3 regions of the Robertmurraya sp. genome follow, and region 2 is predicted to be linked to each of the others. Evidence: riboswitches for the same ligand, from Rfam matches in the RefSeq annotation. Region 2 holds a riboswitch; each other region holds the start of a gene.

Region 1 (4,292 bases), on a different contig from region 2:
TCCTTGTTTGGCTAGAGAATTAATGGTTTGCCAAAACCGGTTTCTTGATGAGATATCCATGCCTACAGTCGGTTCGTCAAAAATGATGAGATCGGGATTTCCGGCAAGTGCAAGGGCAAAGCTAACTCGACGTTTTTGACCGCCTGATAATTTTTCTGCCTGTGTTTTTAGATCTTGCTCTGTTAGACCGGTTATTTCAATAAGTTCATCAAGTGAAAGGGGATTAGGATAATAGCTTCGTATAAGTGTGAGTATTTCGTGAACCTTTAAGCCAGGCATCATACTAACTTCCTGCATCATCACGCCAATTTTCTCACGTACGTTCTTTGCTTTTGGGGAAAGTCCAAAGATTTGGATGTTGCCTGCTGAGGGCTTAAGTAAACCTAAAATCATGGATATCGTAGTTGTTTTTCCTGCAGCATTCGGTCCTAAGATGGCCACTATTTCTCCTTTATTAATCGAAAAGTTGATATGGTTAACAGCCGTCTTTTGCTGGAAAGATTTTGATACATTAGTTAAGCGAATGACCTCGTTCATATTTGAACACCTCCTGATTTGATACTTTCATTGTATAATCATGGAAAAGGTGATTTTAGTAAGGGATGTCATGAAAATCACATGACAAATGTCATTTTTACAAAGGCTCTTGAGATCATATAGGGAATCATCATAAAATGGAGGGTATAGCATTTCGCAGATAAAGGTGATGACATGATACACAACTATTCAGGTGAAACGATCAGTTACAATATAAACTACAAAAAACGCAAGTCTATTGGAATTTCCGTTGATGTTTATGGAAATATTGAAGTCCAGGCTCCTAAAGGAACACCCAATGAGTATGTGCTTTTATTTATCGAAGAAAAATGGGACTGGATTCAAGAGAAGTCTAAGGAAATGAAGGCGCGAGCGCTTGGACCGCAGGAAAAGGTTTATGACCATGGCGAAAGTTTTCTTTATTTAGGAAACACCTACCCCATCCAAATCTTTCACGACGCAAATCTTACGCAGAATCATGTGAAGTTTGAAGAAAATAAACTGTTTATCTATGTAAAAGAGTTAGAGGAAGAAAAAATTAGACAGGCACTAAAGCGCTTCTACTATCAGCAATGTAAGACATTGGTAGAGAAGAGTATTAAGTCTTATCAAAGCAACTTTAAAATAAAGCCAAAGGTGGTCCGTATTAATGACAGCAATCGTACGTGGGGAACTTGTGATTCCAATCAGCAGTTAACTTTTAACTGGAAGCTTGCGATGGCACCCCAAAGGGTAATTGATTATGTGGTTGTGCACGAAATGTGCCATATGTTGCATTTAAATCATGATCGTTCTTTTTGGAGACTTGTTGGGAAAATTATGCCGGATTACAAGGAACAAGAAAATTGGCTAGCTTTTTCTAGTTGGAAAATGACAGTATAGTAAGGCGAGAGTCCTCATTTATGAAGGCTCTTTTTTTATGTCACCAATTGGTTGATTTTACAATTTGCAATCATATATCTATCCATCAATATTGCGAGTATAATAGTACTAAAGTAGTAATTATTCCAATTACGAAAAGGCAAATCTACTGAAAGGTAGAGACGCAAAACCGTGGGTCTAAGGTGAAAGCTAAGATTGCCAGGTTATCGAATACAGCCAGAGATGGCTTTCACGAAGTGCTAACATGCTACGTGAAATTGGAGGAAGATCAAATGAATAGAGAAGAGATGTTTGATAAAAGGTTACTTATTCGTGATATATTGAATACCCTATGGGTTATTATTGGACTGTATTTGTTAGGGACAGGTATACACTTTTTTCTTACTACTTATGATAAGTGGTTATTTTTTTTAGAAGTGATTTTATTTCCATTATTTAAATTTATCGCTGTCATGGCATGTGCAGAGCTGTTTATGAGTAAATTCCGGAAACACACGGAGTACTATATCATGATTGTAATTACTCTTTTTATTAGCATCATAATTATTAGTATTTACGATAAAGTAATTTTGATGGTTTTACTCATTACTCCTGTTCTGGTCTCATTGTTTTTCTATAATAAAAGAATCATTCGCTTTTCAGTGTTTATATCGATCCTCACTTTTTTATTCATTTATTTTTTTTATGAACCGGTACATGCTTCTATGGATACAGCAGATTTGATTATTATTATCTTAATTTTATTAGGGATTTCACTACTTATATACAGCCTCATGAAACATAGTGATCAAGTGATGAAAGAATTGTTAAAAACAACAAAAGAAAAAAATGATCTATTCTCTAAAAACATTCAAATGGAAAGGCTTTCCCGGTTAGATCCTGTTACGGAGTTATATAATCACAGGTCTTTTCATGAACAGTTGGATTCGATTGTTGGTTTACGTTCATCAGAGGAGTTAAACGTTCATGTAGCCGTCCTTGACATTGATAATTTCAAACAAATCAATGATACGTTCGGCCATAGAGCTGGAGACAGTGTCATTATAGAAGTCGCAAGGCAAATTAAATTTTTCTCTGTTGGCGATGACTTTCCTTCTAGGTACGGAGGAGAGGAATTTGGAATTATCACAATGGGAACGTCGGAAGAGGATTTTATTATAAGGGTGGAAAACATCCGGGAAAGTATTGCAAACACTAGTTTCCCTGAGCTCAAAGGGCGACACGTAACAATCAGTATTGGTGTACAAAAACTGTTGCCTGGAATGAACAAGGAAGATCTCTTTAAAGGGGCAGATACAGCACTTTATACAGCAAAGAGAACAGGGAAAAATAAAACGGTAGTTAATTAGGGCAGAATCAGGGAATGAAGAGTGACAATGGGGGCTAACCATTGTCACCTTTTTACGTTTGAATTACCTTCCAATTATCATTGACTGTAGCTTTTACTGTTCCATACTTGGAAAAATAATTAGCAAGCAGTTCAGTCATGTCGATTTGAATTTCTTTTATGACTTTCTTTCCCTTATACATAGAATAGTTCCCACCACCGGTAGCGCGGTAATTATTCATGACCACGTGATACTTTTGCTTCCGATCCAAAGTTTCACCATTCTTCATTAGAGAAACAATTCGTTCACCAACTGGTTTTCCAACATCAATTGTGTATTGAATTCCTTCCCACATATCGTAATTATAATGTTGAGGCTTAGGGTCGATGAATTGGGGATTTACTGCTATTTCTCCATTTTCGTTTACGATAAAATAAGTAGCGCTTTTTTCTAATCCATCCTTAATATCTTGTCCCGTTAGCTCTAATACCGTCAACGTATTTGGATAGATATAATTTGAAACAATATCCCTCATCGTTACGTTCGTTGGAAGGCCAATGGCATGATTGCTGAACAGAGCGGTGTTGGATATATCAACGTTACTTGCTTCCATTTGTACCTGGTTGATAAATTCTATAAAAGGGTGTTCTTTTATACGCGCAAGGAAAGGATCTTTTATGATCATATCGCCTTGAATACGTCCGATGGGTTGATCGAGCCAATTTTGCGTTTTCTCTTCGTAAGGTAGAATCAATCGTAATATTTCCTCATCTTCTTTCCACTCCTTAACCGGAACAAGAGAGGCTTTTTTAGAAAGACACTTCCATTTATGATCACGATCCAAAGTAAACTCTATATCAACCTGCCCCATACAAACTCCACTGTTTCCAGGTTGAACAATCGTAACACCGTTTAGCTCATCGGCCAATAAGCGGTGCTGATGTCCCGTTAATAACACATCAATGCCTTCTACTTCTTGGCATAGTTGATAGGCTTGGTTTTCACCTGTGACCGCTTCGGTTGGTTCTCCAGTTTTGAGGTTTCTTTCAAAGCCACCATGATAGGAAACAACGAAAAGATCAGGTTGTTCGTTTTCTTTGATATGAGGAATCCACTTTTTAGCACTTTCCACAGCATCCTCAAATTCTAATCCATCTATATGTTCTGCTTTCTCCCAGTTTGGGATATAAGGTGTTGTTAAACCTAAAATGGCCACCTTTATGCCTTCTGGAAGTATTTTAATGGTGTAGGGTTTGCCAAAGAAAGGTTCTTTTGTTTGATTGTTAAGTATATTGGCAGATAAAATGGGAAATTGAGCTTCAGAGACGCTTTGTTTTAATGTGGATAGGCCATAGTTGAACTCATGGTTTCCAATGATAGCTGCATCATAATGTAGTTTGTTAAAAGTTAGAATAACGGGATTAGGTAAATGACTTTGCTTTTTTACATAGTGATAGGTTAATGGTGTACCTTGAATACTATCACCATTATCAATTAGAAGGAGGTTCTCTTCCGTTCTACGGAGGTGTCGGATATAGGTAGCGA
Region 2 (4,292 bases):
CTGCCATCGGTAACCCCATACTACCCAAGCCAATAAATCCAACCTTCAATGTCATCACTCCTTATTTTAAAAATTTATTTACTCTTTGAATTAGTTCTTCGATTTCATTTGATGATACGGGCCGGCTGAAATAGTACCCTTGGCCTTCCGAACAGCCTTTATCTAATAAAAAGTCGAACTGTTCCTTCGTCTCAATTCCTTCTGCAATAACATCCATATGTAACTCACGCGCTAATGTAATAACAGCAGAAACGATGGCCGCTTCATTTACATCATGTGGAAGAGAGCTGATAAAAGAACGATCAATTTTTATTTTATTTGCACGAAATTGTTTTAAATACGTCATTGAAGCATAACCTGTCCCAAAATCATCAATTGACACTTTCACTCCAATTTCTTGAAGCTTGCTGACTGCATTTTGAATTAAATATTCATGTTTACTTAACACACTTTCTGTAATTTCAATCTCAATGGATTCGGATGGGAGATCAAATTCTGCGAGTATTGCCTCCACCAAACTAGGGATATCGTTTAAAACAAATTGTCTCACAGATATATTTACTGCAACAGGTAAATGAGTGAGGTTCGACTCCCTCCACTTCTTTAGCTGTAAACACACTTCCCGAAGAACCCATTCTCCTAGCGCACCAATAAATCCACTTTCCTCTGCAAGAGGTATAAATGTGTCAGGACTGATAATCCCCTTCTCTGGATGCTTCCATCTGATGAGTGCTTCTAGTCCAGTGAATTTACCTGTTGCCAACTGAATTTTCGGTTGATATTGTATGAAAAATTGATTTTGCTTGATTGCTTCGCGGAGTTCTCCTTGTAACATAAATAATTCTGTACCGTGCTTCGTGAGGGAATCATTGAACATCTGGATGGATTGTCCATCCTCCCCTTTTACACTATACATCGCGACATCTGCATTCCTAATTAATATGTCCCCTGTATGACCATGGAACGGATACATACTTATCCCAATACTAGCTGATACATAAAACTCTCGGTCATTAATAACAATCGGTTCTTTTATTGCTTGTAATATTTGTTCTGCCACTTCTTTGGGTTGTTTCTCATTCTTCATCTTTTTCAAAAGAATGACAAATTCATCACCACCCATACGGGTTACAATCCCTTTGTTCGGGATATTTGAATGAATCCGCCTTGCTACTTCACTTAAAACCTTATCGCCTACCGCATGTCCGAAAGTATCATTAATAGGCTTAAATCGGTCTAAATCAATAAATAAAATCGCAAACTCATCTTGTCTAGTAATTAATCGGTCGATAACATCCTTTAAAAATCGGATATTCGGAAGATTCGTTAACGTATCATGAGAAGCCAAGTATTGGATTTCCTTTACTTGATTATCCCTTTCAATCGCTAAACCTGTTAAGTAACTGAATACTTTAAGTAATTCGATTTCATAAGATTTTGGTTTCCGTACGTCAGGATGATAGATCGCAAATGTACCGAATAATTCTCCTTTCGACGATAAGATCGGAATGGACCAACAGGAATGCAATTGATAGCTCAAAGGGATCGTCTTCCAGTTGGACCAAGATGGGTCAGTTTCTATATCCGAGACAATAGCTATCTCTTTCGTAAAAGCTGCATGTCCACAAGATGCAAAGTTCAAGCCAACTGGAAATCGGTCGATTTTCTTTAAAAAGCTTTCTGGAAAACTATGTGAATACCCATTACGTAACCAATTCTCACTCTCTTCATAAAACATAATGGAGCAAATACTCTTACTAGATAGTGCCTCCACAGCATTCACAATATTCAAAAAAACATCTGTTAACGGTTCACCTGACGCAATCATTTGTAGGGCCTTATACTGTTTATCACTAATGGCTTGGTATTTTTCTTGCTCAGTAATATTTCTACCTACTACAACTAAACTATCTGCATGTCCGTTCTCATCGTACAGAGGAATCTTTCTCACATGGAACGTATAGTCATTCCCATCCATCCGAAACGATTCTTTTAATTGAAATTCATTTTTACTTAACCACGCTTGATTGTCTGAATGAACACAAATAGGACCATAATTCTCAAACTTTTTGTATTTCTGTGCCAGCTGTTCATCCGTTTTCCCTATATATGCCCCTTCCTCAATTTCAAATAGTTGTAGGGTCTTTTGATTTGCTTCGATCCATCGTCCATTCACATCTTTTACAATTAAATAATCACTACTTGTATGAAACACTTTCTCCAATAAATCGAATTTTTGGTTGCTCATGACATTACCTTCTTCTTTTATATTTCTTTTGAAATGTTAAAGGGGTATGGTCCATACTTTGTGAAATACAGAAAAGACCTACACCCAAAGGGATATAGGTCTTCTGATTATTCCCTTGGCAACTCAGCCATCATAGTTCCTTTAGAACCGTAGATCTGTAGCTTTGCGTCCCCACCTTTCAATGGGTTTGCCTTTTTCAATTATATTTTTTATTTTAGCAAACCCATTATAGAAGATTTGTCGAAAACAGTCGATAAGTATGATAAAAGTCACTGTTTTTTATCAAAAATCATTCTTTATCCCTATTAATTATCTGATTAATATTTTTGCTTAAAAAACATGTTTATCAAATACATTTTAAGGGTATAAATTTTTGGGGAATTGTAAAAGGGGGAACATCTCTTGGAATTTACATATCAAGCTTCTTTTGACTTAAAACACTTTATTGAAGAAAATAAAGATAGATTTAAGAACTCACTTCTTATAGAGGCTGTAAATGTAAAAGGTCGGATAGATGAAATACTAAGAATCGGTAATATCAATTTAGTTTCGAATGCTCAAAAGCTAGTAATCGACATTATCGATGGCAATGAGGATGAACTGAAAGCTTTCGCCAAAAAAGAAGGAATTGTATGGGCTACCCATTCAATTGAATTATCCTTCAAACTGGAATGGGTTCAAGCGATACGACGAACACTTTGGATGTTTATTCAATCGTTTAACACTCTTTCCAACAAATATGAGTTAGATGACTTCTTTCAGCTCGAGCTACAAATCAATAACCGAGTCGACCAGTTTCTGAACACTTTCTTTATAAGTTATTCAAAATACAAAGATTCCCTGATTGTTGCACAAAGACAACTAGTTGAAAATCTATCAGTACCTATTATTCCAATCACTTCTTCTGTATGTATTTTACCTTTAATTGGGACGGTAGACTCCTTCCGAACTGCAATATTAGAAGAAAAGGTTCTAACAGAGATTGGAAGACTTCGTATTCAAACGTTAATCATTGATTTATCCGGAATTGGCGATATGGAACCTGACGTTATCGATCATCTTATGAAGATTATCGACGGTACTTCTATGATGGGTTGCAACTCGATTATCACCGGTTTACGTGCAGAAGTTGTGAAAAAAATGATTCATTTAGATGTTTCAGCATTCTTTAAGAAGACAAAAACATTAGGAACATTGCAACAAGCATTAAGGCAATATTTTGTTCAGTAAAAAAACCAGGGAGTTTATTCCCTGGTTTCTAAATCGCAAATCGATGGTTACCAATTGTTTCAGTCACTTGTCTTGTTAAAATCCATGTATCCGTTGCAATTTCAGGATTATAAAAATATATAGCCTCTGAATCATTCTCCTTGTCAACCAAAGCTTCTTCTACAGCTTCCATTGATTCCTCATCCGCCGGCTTGTTAATCTCACCATTTTGAACAGGAGAAAATGCATACGTACCAGATACCTGCTCGTATACAACTTCTTTTACAGTATCAGGGAATTCCTCATGCTCTACACGGTTAATAATAACCTCTGCAACAGCCACTTTCCCTTCGTACGGCTCACCTTTTGCTTCCGCAGTTACAAGTCGGGCCATCAATTCCTTTTCCTGATCTGTAACATCAATTTCCTTTTCATATAATGTTGGAAATTTATCATGATTTTCTTTCATTAATTCAAGAGCAGAATTATCAGTTTTACTTACTACCTTCCAAGATGTTTCTCCACTTTTCACTGAAAGAGTTTGTTCAGCTGCGCTCGAAGTAGTTTCGAACCCAACCAATGTGAACGATAGAGTAGAGAGAACAAGTAGTTTTTTTAGAATGTTCATAAAAAATACCTCCTTGCTTTCGATAACAAGAAGGTTACCAGATGTAATATACCTGTGCATGTTCCAATTATTGGACAAATTATTTTTGTTGACACAATATATTGATAGACCGGGCTTTAACCACCAATATGATGGGTAGAATTACCAGGTTTACTTAAGAAAATAATGATTGCTTTTTTGTTTATTACATATATTTCAGGAATGTAA
Region 3 (4,292 bases), on a different contig from region 2:
TTGAGCAGAGTTTTTTCCATCCACGGTACGAGCGGTCCAACCATTGGAATCCATCTTTGTTTCGTAGCTTCCGACATTTACCATCGGTTCGATCGTAAATACCATTCCCTCTTTTATGCGAGGACCTTTTCCTGGTAGTCCAAAGTGCGGAACATCCGGCTTTTCATGAATGGAGGGGCCAATTCCATGGCCAATAAAGTTTCTTACGACCGAGAATCCCTCTCCTTCCACGTAGGTTTGAATCGCATGTCCGATATCTCCGATTCGATTTCCTACGACGGCTGCTTCAATTCCTTTGTATAAGCTCGTTTTTGTTACCTCTACAAGACGGTTTGTTTCTTCAGAAGCTTCTCCAACGATATACGTCCACGCAGAGTCTGCTAAGGCGCTATTCACATTGACAACCATATCGATTGTGACAATGTCCCCTGTATTTAGAGGTTCTTTTCTTGGAAAGCCGTGACAAATCTCATCATTAATACTAGCACATGTTGCGTACTCGTAACCTCTGTAACCCTTTTGCTGAGCAATTGCCCCATGCTGCGCTAAATATTTATCAACAAACTGGTCAATTTCCCAAGTTGTTATTCCTGGTTTGATCATTTTTTTAATTTCTTTATGACAAGCAGCCAGAAGCTCTCCTGCTTTTTTCATTGCCTCAATTTCACGAGGTGATTTTAAAACAATCATTTATCTCACTTCCCCAAATCCCAATAATGTATAGTCTTTATTGTACTCTCTAACGGTCTATATTAGCAAAGCATTCCTATGTCTAATTTTGTTAGATAACCTCAAACAATAGTCAATCAAACGTTTGATTGAATTCCCTTCACCCCTTTAAAATCAACAACCACAAAAAAAAGAATTTGTCGAACAAAAAAAATAGGTTTCACCCACCCCAATCCCGGGTATAAAAGGGTGTCAGACACCCTTCGTGGACAAAAAGGGCCATTCTGTCTTTTTGTGGTGTCTGTCACCGTTCGTGGACAGATTGGGTGGTTTTGTCCATATGGGGTGGACAGTAGATTTTTTTTAGTTACGCCCATAATTATCACTTTCAATACGAATGGTATTGTGTATAATGCTACATAGAAGCATTAAAAGTTGTTAATCAGCTTTTAATCACTAGAACCGTAATAACCATCCATTTGTGACTAACTAAAGAAATTTTAAGAACGAAACCTACTATTTTCGTTCTGAATATGGAACTAACCAATTTTTTTTGCTATTATGAATTCATACAGAGAGATAGGTGAGTGATCTAGATGATTGGAGATCGTGTTAAGAAACTTCGTCTTGAAAAGAAAATGTCCATGTCTGAGCTAGCTGAACAAGCTGGTGTCGCGAAATCATACTTAAGTTCATTAGAAAGAAATTTACAAACGAATCCGTCTATCCAATTTCTTGAGAAAATTTCAGCTGTCCTTCATGTACCAGTTGACCATCTTATACATGAGCACCCAAATAAAGACGAACTAGACTCTGACTGGATGAAGCTTGTGAAAGAGGCTATGAACTCCGGGGTTTCGAAGGATCAGTTTAAAGAATTTCTTGAGTTTAATAAATGGAGAAGTAATCAATCAAATAATAACTAATGCAAAAAGACAAAATCCAGGTGATTTTGTCTTTTTTTCCAAAATAAAAAGCATTCCCATACGGTCCGACCCTAACAGAAATACTTTCATTCTATGTATGAAACAACATGCTAAGTAAGCTAGTTTCTTTTTATCCTCTAATTTCATTCTCACCTAAAAATCTTCTAATCTCTTCTTTCTCTAGGCCTAACTTTTTTGCCTCAATGATCAACATCATCCACTCATAGTCTAGCTCTTCTAATGTCACTTCACTCGTTTCCAACATCCCTCAATCTCCCCCTAAAATACGATCGTATTCCAGGCAGTCCAGCCGTCTTAGCAAAAAAACTTCTAACTACCTTAGACCTGCGACTTTGCGTCCCCCCTTTTCAGAAGGTTTGCCTTTTTCTGTGTTTTTCTCTCCCTATGTGATTCACTTATCAATCATTTTACTACTCGATCTTAGTAAATTGTGTAAAAATTTGTCATACACTTTAAAAATTTCCCAACTTTTTAGTTACACTATTCGACAAAGATCTCCATAAAGAACAATTGAGTACCAATGGACACATACATTTTTTACATTTGTAAGAACAAACACAAAAATCATAAGTCTTCATGTCGCCCACTGTCGAAATCATTTTTAAAATTTTCTGACTTTTAAACAATTAAGTCTTTATTCCTAGTTTTTGATTCTCATATGCTTTTAATTTCCTTTGGATAGGAATGATATTTACATGTACCCTTTCCAGTGTAACTGCATCAAAAAAAGGTAACTTTGTTAGATTATGTCCACATATAGGACAGATCCATTCCCCTGCTTCCGAGCTGCTGTATGAAGGGCGATAACATTTGTCACAGTTCTTTCGGTACATTCCCGCCACCTACTATTCTAATAGTTTTCGTTTCTTATTCTATTAATTTTTGTTCTATATAAAGAATAATTTACTTTTATTTTAGACGGTAGTGCTGGTAAACTAAACACCCTAAACGAACCGTTTTTTCGTTATAATGAACAGTTTTCTTCCGTTTTCATCTCCTTTCTCCCTATTTCTTACTTTTATAGTTTTTTTAAGAACAATTCGTTCGTTGTGGTGTACATATTCAGAGTTTGTAAATCTAGTACTATTTTTATGCAAAAAAAAAGGAATCAGTCCTTATGAGACTGACTCCTCAAAAATATTTTTTAAGATAGAGTGTTAAGTTGAACAGCTATTTTTGATCCAACCTCAGCATTATTCTTAACCAAGGCAATATTTGCTTCCAAGCTTCTTCCTTCTGTTAATTCTTTTACCTTTGATAAAAGGAATGGAGTAACATTTTTACCCGCAATCTCATTTTCCTTTGCTTCCTTTAAAGCCGCTTCAATCACGCTGTTGATAAATTGCTCATCAAGAGCATCTGTTTCTGGGATTGGGTTAGCAATAACCACTCCACCCTTCAATCCTAACTCCCACTTTGTACGAATCATGCTTGCTGCTTCCTTTTCATTTTCCACTTGAACATTCACTTGGAAGGGACTTGTTCTTGTATAAAAAGCCGGAAGTACCTCGGTACCAAAGCCAACGACTGGCACCCCATGAGTTTCTAAATACTCTAGTGTTAAACCAATATCAAGAATAGATTTTGCCCCTGCGCACACAACAGCAACATTGGTTTGAGCGAGTTCTTGAAGATCAGCTGAAACATCCATCGTTACTTCAGCTTCACGGTGAACTCCACCAATCCCACCGGTTACGAACACTTCAATGCCAGCAAGCTCTGCACAGATCATCGTTGCCGCTACCGTTGTTGCTCCATTTTTCTTCGTCGCCACTAGGTAAGGTAAATCCCTACGGCTCGCCTTTTCAATGTCCTTTCGTGTAGCAAGCATTTCTAACTCTTCGTCTGATAAGCCTATTTTTATTTTCCCATCTAAAATAGCAATCGTAGCCGGTACAGCACCATTTTTACGAATAATGTCTTCTACTTCCTTTGCCGTTTGTACATTTTGTGGGTACGGCATTCCGTGAGAGATGATAGTTGACTCTAATGCTACTACTGGTACATTATTTTTTTTCGCTTCTAAAACTTCTTGTGAGTATTCTAAGTATTTTTCCATGTTTGTTTTCTCCTTAGTGGAAATTATGTTGAAAAGCTTCTTGTAGTTGTTGATGATTCAATGACGGGTTAACCGTTTCCTCCGTTGCTAAAGTAAGCATCGAACATGCCATTCCAATTTTGCAGGCATCTTCCGTTTTTAACTCGCGTAAGTAGGCATAAACAATTCCTGCAACCAGTGCATCTCCTGCACCCGTTACATCAACAACATCAACCTTCGGCGGTAACAATACACCCGCTTCATTCGCCTTTGTAAAGTAAATAAGTCCTTTGTCTCCGCGAGAAATAACAACTCTTTCCACGCCTTTTTTCATAATTGCTTCTGCAGCTTTAAAAAAGTCACCTTCGTCTTTAATTGGTTTCCCAGCTAACGCCTCTGCTTCGTCCTTATTTGCTATAAGCCAAGCCACACCATCAAGATTTTGTGGCAACTTCTTAATTTTTGGAGCTGAAACAGGGGTGATCACGAGGGGAATCGCTTCTTCTCTACAGCGATCAATCACTTTTGCTAGTACGTCAGAAGGGAAGTTTGTATCAATCATGACAAGCTCTGTTGATGCAAGAAAACCCCAGCGCTTTTCAACAAACTCTAAATCGACACGATCATAAATGCCCATA

What was found. Region 2 has a riboswitch for cyclic di-GMP ahead of ACGLXV_RS00350 (EAL domain-containing protein). Riboswitches for the same ligand answer to the same signal wherever they lie in the genome.
Region 1: another riboswitch for cyclic di-GMP. It lies ahead of ACGLXV_RS11565 (GGDEF domain-containing protein); the one in region 2 lies ahead of ACGLXV_RS00350 (EAL domain-containing protein).
Region 3: another riboswitch for cyclic di-GMP. It lies ahead of sinI (DNA-binding anti-repressor SinI); the one in region 2 lies ahead of ACGLXV_RS00350 (EAL domain-containing protein).

What each region holds. Positions count from the first base shown of each region.
Region 1 is NZ_JAKFCQ010000084.1:47,601-51,892, reverse strand. Features, by position in the region: gene ACGLXV_RS11575 (ABC transporter ATP-binding protein) at 1-537, opposite strand, end outside; gene ACGLXV_RS11570 (M48 family metallopeptidase) at 712-1,419, shown strand; cyclic di-GMP riboswitch class I at 1,548-1,630, shown strand; gene ACGLXV_RS11565 (GGDEF domain-containing protein) at 1,692-2,768, shown strand; gene ACGLXV_RS11560 (bifunctional metallophosphatase/5'-nucleotidase) at 2,821-4,292, opposite strand, start outside.
Region 2 is NZ_JAKFCQ010000004.1:35,055-39,346, reverse strand. Features, by position in the region: gene ACGLXV_RS00355 (NAD(P)-dependent oxidoreductase) at 1-49, opposite strand, end outside; gene ACGLXV_RS00350 (EAL domain-containing protein) at 62-2,248, opposite strand; cyclic di-GMP riboswitch class I at 2,363-2,450, opposite strand; gene ACGLXV_RS00345 (STAS domain-containing protein) at 2,651-3,478, shown strand; gene ACGLXV_RS00340 (cell wall hydrolase) at 3,507-4,085, opposite strand.
Region 3 is NZ_JAKFCQ010000057.1:295-4,586, forward strand. Features, by position in the region: gene map (type I methionyl aminopeptidase) at 1-690, opposite strand, end outside; gene ACGLXV_RS07680 (helix-turn-helix domain-containing protein) at 1,266-1,595, shown strand; gene sinI (DNA-binding anti-repressor SinI) at 1,726-1,860, opposite strand; cyclic di-GMP riboswitch class I at 1,893-1,987, opposite strand; gene ACGLXV_RS07690 (pseudouridine-5'-phosphate glycosidase) at 2,761-3,675, opposite strand; gene ACGLXV_RS07695 (carbohydrate kinase) at 3,689-4,292, opposite strand, start outside.